2 linked regions of the Prochlorococcus marinus str. MIT 9312 genome follow. The protein of the gene in region 1 interacts with the protein of each later gene in a pairwise test. Links are inferred from orthologs where the notes say so. Each region holds a gene or a part of one and is shown in the gene's direction. Other genes may lie near its edges.

Evidence for each region. The genes of interacting proteins can lie anywhere in the genome.
Region 2: the proteins of PMT9312_RS02665 (region 1) and PMT9312_RS07995 interact in binary tests that used the Escherichia coli proteins (3 or more experiments, as listed by UniProt). The link is inferred for Prochlorococcus marinus str. MIT 9312 from one-to-one orthologs.

The regions. Positions count from the first base shown.
Region 1 is NC_007577.1:482,444-486,226, forward strand. What follows is about bases 439-3,417. They hold PMT9312_RS02665 (peptidoglycan D,D-transpeptidase FtsI family protein), read left to right. Parts: upstream 439-1,041; coding sequence 1,042-2,793; downstream 2,794-3,417. Other genes in these bases: PMT9312_RS02655 (CPBP family intramembrane glutamic endopeptidase), read left to right, coding at 439-527; PMT9312_RS02660 (hypothetical protein), read left to right, coding at 710-1,042; tal (transaldolase), read left to right, coding at 2,885-3,417. Outside these bases: more of PMT9312_RS02655, read left to right, coding at 1-438; more of tal, read left to right, coding at 3,418-3,783. UniProt on the Escherichia coli protein: Essential cell division protein that catalyzes cross-linking of the peptidoglycan cell wall at the division septum. Required for localization of FtsN.
Region 2 is NC_007577.1:1,443,366-1,446,755, forward strand. What follows is about bases 1-2,989. They hold PMT9312_RS07995 (FtsW/RodA/SpoVE family cell cycle protein), read left to right. Parts: upstream 1-871; coding sequence 872-2,107; downstream 2,108-2,989. Other genes in these bases: atpB (F0F1 ATP synthase subunit A), read right to left, coding at 1-112; PMT9312_RS07990 (ATP synthase subunit I), read right to left, coding at 136-612; PMT9312_RS08000 (cytochrome c biogenesis protein CcdA), read left to right, coding at 2,190-2,846; PMT9312_RS08005 (cytochrome c biogenesis protein ResB), read left to right, coding at 2,847-2,989. Also shown: more of PMT9312_RS08005, read left to right, coding at 2,990-3,390.

The DNA.
Region 1 (3,783 bases):
TAGTTTATTATCAAATTAAATCTTTGAATGGTGAATTTAGTTTAAAAAAAGATTATTTTCAGTTCAATTTTTTGCCAATAAAAGACGCAATTATACAAGGAATTAAAGGTTGGTTAACAATTGTTCCTTTTGTTTTATTGATTTCTCTAATTATGAATAGTCTGATCGATAATCAAAATGGTAGTAATCCTTTGCTTGAAATTGTACTTAATAATAATAATTATTTATCATTTATTCTTTTATTTTTAACAACAACTCTACTGGCTCCTTTATTTGAGGAGATTATATTTCGCGGTATTTTACTACCAACTCTTTCAAGAGATTTTGGAATAATTTTGGGCATCATAGTTTCCGCTTTTATCTTTGCTTTAGCTCATTTAAGTCTGGGAGAAATGCCGCCATTATTTGTTCTAGGAATAGGACTAGGAATTACAAGAATTGCATCAGGGAGTTTGCTATCTTCAGTAATTATGCATTCTTTATGGAATGGATTGACCTTTTTAAATTTGTTCTTATTGAGAACATAAAGAATTGAATTTTATTACTTGCGAATCAAATCAAAAGATGTTTATTTGATTTATAACACTTCTTTTATTCCAAAATAAATAATAGATGGATCCTTATGATAAAAAATCTTTTTTTTAAAAAAAAAGTTTCATACCAAAGTCAGAAAAATTCACAAAAAATATCTAAAATAAATATCCAATTAATGCATAAAATATTCGACACCATTAATATCTCTATCTTAGTTTTAATTTTTACATTATTTTTCTTGTCTTTTGAAAGCCAAAGGAAATGGTCAAATATTTATAAAACTTTATCTAAAACACAAGCGATGAATAATAATCTCATTGACTATATTTCTAAAACAGAACAGTATTATATTACCGAACTTGATTCAATTAGTACTCATAGAAAGACTAAACCTGAAGATTTAATTTATCTCAATATAATTAAAGATAAAAAAGAAAGTCTTTTCAAGAAAAATTTTAGAAGCTTAATTGAAGGTTTAAGAGATAGCAAATATCAAAGGGGATATTGATGAGAAAATATAAAAAAATTGTTCAAATTATACCTCTTGATAAAAGGAGATTTAAATTACTCTATATTTTTAGCTTGCTAATGATATTTTGTTTGTTTGGTAGGTTAGTTAACTTGCAAGTCTTTAATGCCTCAGATTTGAAAAAGAAAGCGAGATTAATACAATCTTCTACAACTAACGCCTTGAAAAAAAGGAGATCGATTGTTGACAGAAATAATAGACTCATTGCTTACGATAAACCCCTTTATAAGCTGTGGGCTCATCCAAGATATTTTAATTTTCCTGGTGATTCTATTAAAGAAGTTCGTAGCATTGAAGAAGTTGCGAAAAAATTATCACCTATTTTGGATATTAAAGATAAAAAACTCTTGGAAAAATTTAATGACAAAAGCAGCGGCATCATGCTTTTGGATAAAATTTCTGAAGAAAAAGCAGAAAAGATTAAAAACCTTCAAATAAGCGGACTTGATTTGTTTAAATACTCTCAAAGATATTATCCACAAGGGGAACTTTATTCCAATCTTGTTGGTTTTGTTAATGATGAGAATAAAGGTTCAGCAGGTTTAGAGCTTCATTTGGATAATCAAATTAAAGTTTTTAATAAAAGTAATCTAATAAAAAGAGGAGGAGATGGCACCCCTCTGCCTGATAATTCAGCTCCAGGTGATTTTATTTATGATTACAAGAGTTTAGGTCTAACTATAGATTCAAAATTACAGAAAGCGTCATTAAATGCATTGTCAAAGCAAATAAGTAAATGGAAAGCAAAGAAGGGATTTGCCATGGTTATGGATGTTAATAATGGTCAGATTCTTTCCTTGGTTGCAGTGCCTTCATATGATCCGAATAAATTTTGGCAGTATGATTCTGAACTCTTTAGAGGTTGGTATTCTCAAGATTTATTTGAGCCGGGTTCAACTTTTAAGCCTATTAATCTTGCCTTAGCGTTAGAAGAAAAAGTAATCCAAAAAGATGGTTTAGTTGAAGATAGCGGAAAGATTAATGTTGGAGGATGGACACTTTCTAATTGGGATAAAAAAGGTAATGGATACATTGATTATCCAAAAGTATTGCAGGTTTCAAGTAATGTTGGGATGGTAAAAATAATGCAAAATTTAGAGCCTAGAGTTTATTGGGATTGGCTGAAGAATTTAGGTATAAATAAAAATTTAGAGACTGACTTATATGAATCAACTGCAGGCCAATTAAAGAGAAAAGATTTATTCGTAAATCAATCAATAGAGCCTGCTGTGGCTTCTTTTGGGAAGGGTTTCTCAATCTCGCCACTTAAATTGGCTCAACTTCATGCGGCTCTAGCTAATGGCGGTTTTGAAGTTACTCCCCATGTAACCTCAAATTTCAAAGAAAGAGTAAATCAAAACTCAAAAAAACAATTTTTTTCTCCTGAGGTCTCTAAAATTGTTCTTGAATGGATGGAGAGCGTGGTTGATAAAGGTAGTGGATCTGGAGTGAAAATTGAGGGTTATAGAATAGCTGGAAAAACAGGGACTTCTCAAAAAGCTTTAAATGGTGTGTATACAAGTAAAAAAGTTTGTAGTTTTGTCGCCACCTTACCAGTAAATGATCCGAAATATGTTGTCCTTGTTGTCGTTGATGAGCCATCAAAATTATATGCATATGGTTCAACTGTTGCAGTACCAGTTGCGAAAGAAATTATCGAGAGTTTAATAGTAATTGAAAAAATACCTCCTAAGGTTAAAGGTCATGGAATGATTGTTAAAAAACTCTAAAATTTTCTCATTTATATAAATATTTAGTTCATTATTTGATGATTTCATTAGGAATTAAAGCTAGTTTATATATACGTATGATTATCTAGATATGAAATCAATTTTAGAACAATTGTCCTCAATGACTGTTGTTGTTGCAGATACTGGTGATTTAGATTCGATAAAAAAATTTCAGCCAAGGGACGCTACTACTAATCCATCTTTAATACTAGCTGCAGCTAAGAACCCTGATTATGTGAAATTAATTGATAAAGCTATAGAAAGTTCAGAAAATACATTGCCCAATGGATTCTCTGAAATTGAATTAATTAAAGAAACTGTTGACCAAGTTTCAGTATTTTTTGGAAAAGAAATATTGAAAATTATTTCAGGGCGCGTATCGACAGAAGTTGACGCAAGACTTAGCTTTGACACCGAAGCTACGGTAAAAAAAGCAAGAAAATTAATCAATCTTTACAAAAATTTTGGCATTGAAAAGGAAAGAATCTTAATTAAGATTGCCGCAACGTGGGAAGGAATTAAAGCAGCTGAAATTTTGGAAAAAGAGGGTATTAAATGCAACTTAACCTTACTTTTTAACTTCTGCCAAGCGGTAACTTGTGCGAATGCAAATATAACCTTAATTTCTCCGTTCGTTGGTCGTATATTAGATTGGCATAAAGCAAAAACTGGTAAAACTAGTTTTATAGGTGCTGAAGACCCAGGTGTTATTTCGGTTACGCAGATTTATAAGTATTTTAAAGAAAAAGGATTCAAGACAGAAGTAATGGGAGCTAGTTTTAGAAATCTTGATGAAATAAAAGAATTAGCAGGTTGCGATCTTTTAACAATAGCACCAAAATTTCTAGAGGAACTAAAAAGAGAAAAAGGAGTTTTGATTAGGAAATTAGATGCAAGTACCAAAATAAATAATTCTATTGACTATAAATTTGAGGAAAAAGACTTTAGATTGAGTATGTTAGAAGATCAAATGGCCAGTGAGAAGCTTAG
Region 2 (3,390 bases), 960 kb from region 1 along the record:
TCCAAGATGTTAAAAATACCTGCCCATGAAGTCTGATATTTCCAATTTGCCAATAAAGATGTTGACCAACTTCTAATGCTGCAAAATTTGTTAGCAAGGAATTAAAAAGCATTTGTTTTGAATAAAAAAATTTACTTAAGAACGTGAAAAATAAAGAATGAGTGAAGGCTTATAAATGAAAAAACCTATCATTGCAGGAAAAATATCCAAAGATCCTAGCTTGCTCGCAAAAATAAAGAGGCAAACTGGAACTAAAAGTTGCAATTTTGATACACCTGATGATTCTTTACCAAGTTTCCCTATACTTTTGGCAAGCAAACGTAAGTAAAAAATACCAGAAATTGCACCTATAAAAATACTAAAACCAAAAGTAAATCCTAGAAAAATTCCAGTTATTGATGCTAATAAAATAGAAACAATAAAAGTAATGCCAAAAATTGTTAATTGCAATTTTGTGTATTCATCATTTTGAGAAAGCAAATTATCTATTTGATTGGCAATGCCAGATTTACTTTCTTTAATGATCGAATTATTCAGGGATTGAGGAAATTGAACATTCTTATTGGAAGGATGCTCAAGTTTTTTTCTATTTGAGTCCACTGATGTGAACATAGTTTAGAAATCCTCTCTGAATGGTTTGAAGTAAGTATATAAACTCACGGAATCTATCACGGAGAGGTACCTTTTAGCTAGTTTTTTTCTACAAAAAATTAATTCTTAAGATTTACGATGAATCTGTAGACCGTATTCTTCAAAAATAAAATTTATGAAGATTAATCTTTTTAATTGCTTTAACACTTTAAAACGTTAATAAAAGACTTGGCAAAATCTCAATTAAACGTCTCAATAGTACATACTACATCTAAAAAAATTGGAGATAAGTCAAGAAAAAATAAAATATAAAAGAATTTCTAAAAGAAAAAAAACCTTTAGTTCTAATTACAAAAAAAATCTAAGCAATGTAACAGAGTCTATAGTTCCCCTACCTTGGACGATATGGCCTTATGAGGCAAAAATTCTCATTGTCCTCATTGGAATTTGGTCGATATTAGGAATATGCATACTAGGATCATCAAGTTGGTGGGTGGCTAGTAGGGAAATGGGAAATTGGGCTTACTTCTTAAAAAAACAAATTATTTGGACAATTCCAGGAATTGGTCTATTTTATTTCGTTCTTAATACAAACATTAGAAATCTTTTAAAGTTTTCAAGAATTATTTTTTATATTTTATTCTTTTTGATTTTCCTTACCAATTTTACTGGAATTACAGTTAATGGATCTTCAAGATGGCTAGTGCTTGGCAATTTACGTCTGCAGCCATCTGAATTAATTAAACCTTTTCTAATTCTAGAAGCTTCTAACCTTTTCGCACATTGGAATCTAGTAAAGAATGATAAAAAATTAATTTCAATAATATCCTTTGGTTTATTAATTTTATTAATACTAAAACAGCCTAATTTAAGTACTGCATCACTAACTGGAATTCTTCTTTGGGTAATGGGTTTATGCGGAGGTGTAAAACTTAGCTCTCTTTGCTCATTTGCTTCAATAGGATTCATTACTGGATGTATTAGCATCCTTAATAACGAATATCAAAAACTTAGAGTTACTTCATTTATTAATCCTTGGAAAGATCAACAGGAAAGTGGATTTCAATTGGTTCAGAGTTTATTAGCTATAGGTTCAGGTGGTCTATTTGGCGAAGGTTTTGGACTGTCTATACAAAAATTACAGTATCTACCGTTCATGTATACAGATTTTATTTTTGCCATTTTTGCGGAAGAATTTGGTTTGGTGGGGTGTACTTTATTCTTAGGATTTTTAGCAATATTCTCTTATATAAGCCTCATAATTAGTCTTAAGTGCAGAAACAACTATACAAAATTAGTTGCTATCGGATGTGGTGTATTGTTGACAGGTCAATCAATAATGCATATTGCTGTAGCAACAGGTTCAATGCCTACTACAGGCTTACCACTACCTTTCATTAGTTATGGTGGCAATTCATTAATAGCGTCTTTTTTTATTGCAGGGATGTTAGTGAGATGTTCATTAGAATCAACAGGATTGATTGGTATGATTAGTACACGAAAGACTCTTAATTAGTTAGAATTTAAAGGATTAAAGTCAAACTATCGAATCATTTAATTTAGTTATTTCAGAATTATCTCAAAAGGGTAATCTGCTTATGCAGAATGGTCTTAATAGTCCTGGTCCATTTACTATATTTTTGGTTTTCAGCGCAGGACTATTAACGAGTCTTGGACCATGTTCATTATCATTACTTCCAGTAACAATTGCTTATATAGGAGGAACAGAGAAAAATAAATTTAAACTTATTAGTTTTTCAGGAGGAGTAGTTTTTTCGCTTGTTGCACTGGGGGCTGCGAGTGGATTCTTAGGTAAAATATATGGGCAAATTCCATCTTATTACACATCATTTGTTGCCCTAATAGCAATAATAATGGGTTTAAATTTATTAGGAATTCTAAAGTTTCAGTTTCCGAATGGACCCGATCTAAAAAAAATAGAAGAAAAAATACCACCCCTCTTAGCACCTTTTACAATAGGAACTACTTTTGGACTAGCCTCTTCACCTTGCATCACTCCAGTTTTAGCTACTCTTTTGGCTTGGGTATCGCAAGCTAAAAACCCAATAATCTCAATTATTTTTTTATTTTTCTTCGGAATAGGCCAAGTCACTCCATTAATCATTGCGGGAGCCACGGCAGAAAACTTAAAAAAATTTTTAGAGCTTAGAAAATTTAGCCAAATAATTCCCACCTTAAGTGGGATATTTTTAGTTGCCCTAGGATTATTAAATTTATTTTCAAATTGGATCTAAATGATTATTTTTAAGAATCTAATTTTAAAAATATCAAGTTTAAGATTCGCTATATCACTGATAATCTTCATAGCCATTACAAGTGGCATAGGTACTTTTATACCTCAAGGTAATAGTAATAAATTCTATATTGATAATTTCGATAGTGCTCCCATTTTTGGATTTTTAGATGGAGAAAAAGTCTTAAAACTTCAATTGGATCATATATATACAAGCATTTGGTTTTTATTTACATTAATTCTTCTTTGCATTTCCTTATCAGCTTGTAGTTTCAGGAGACAAATTCCTTCATTAAAAGCTTCATTAAAATGGATTGAATACAATAACGAAAAAAAATTTAGCAAACTGCAATTAACTTCAAGTCACCCAATCAATCAAGATGGAGACCATATATCAAAAGTAGATTTATTACTTAAAAAAAGAGGATGGAAAACATACAAATTTAAAAGTCATATTTCTGCAAGAAGGGGTTTAATTGGAAAAATCGGTCCTTTAGTTGTACATATCGGATTAATAGTCTTGCTTCTAGGTTCAGCATATGGAA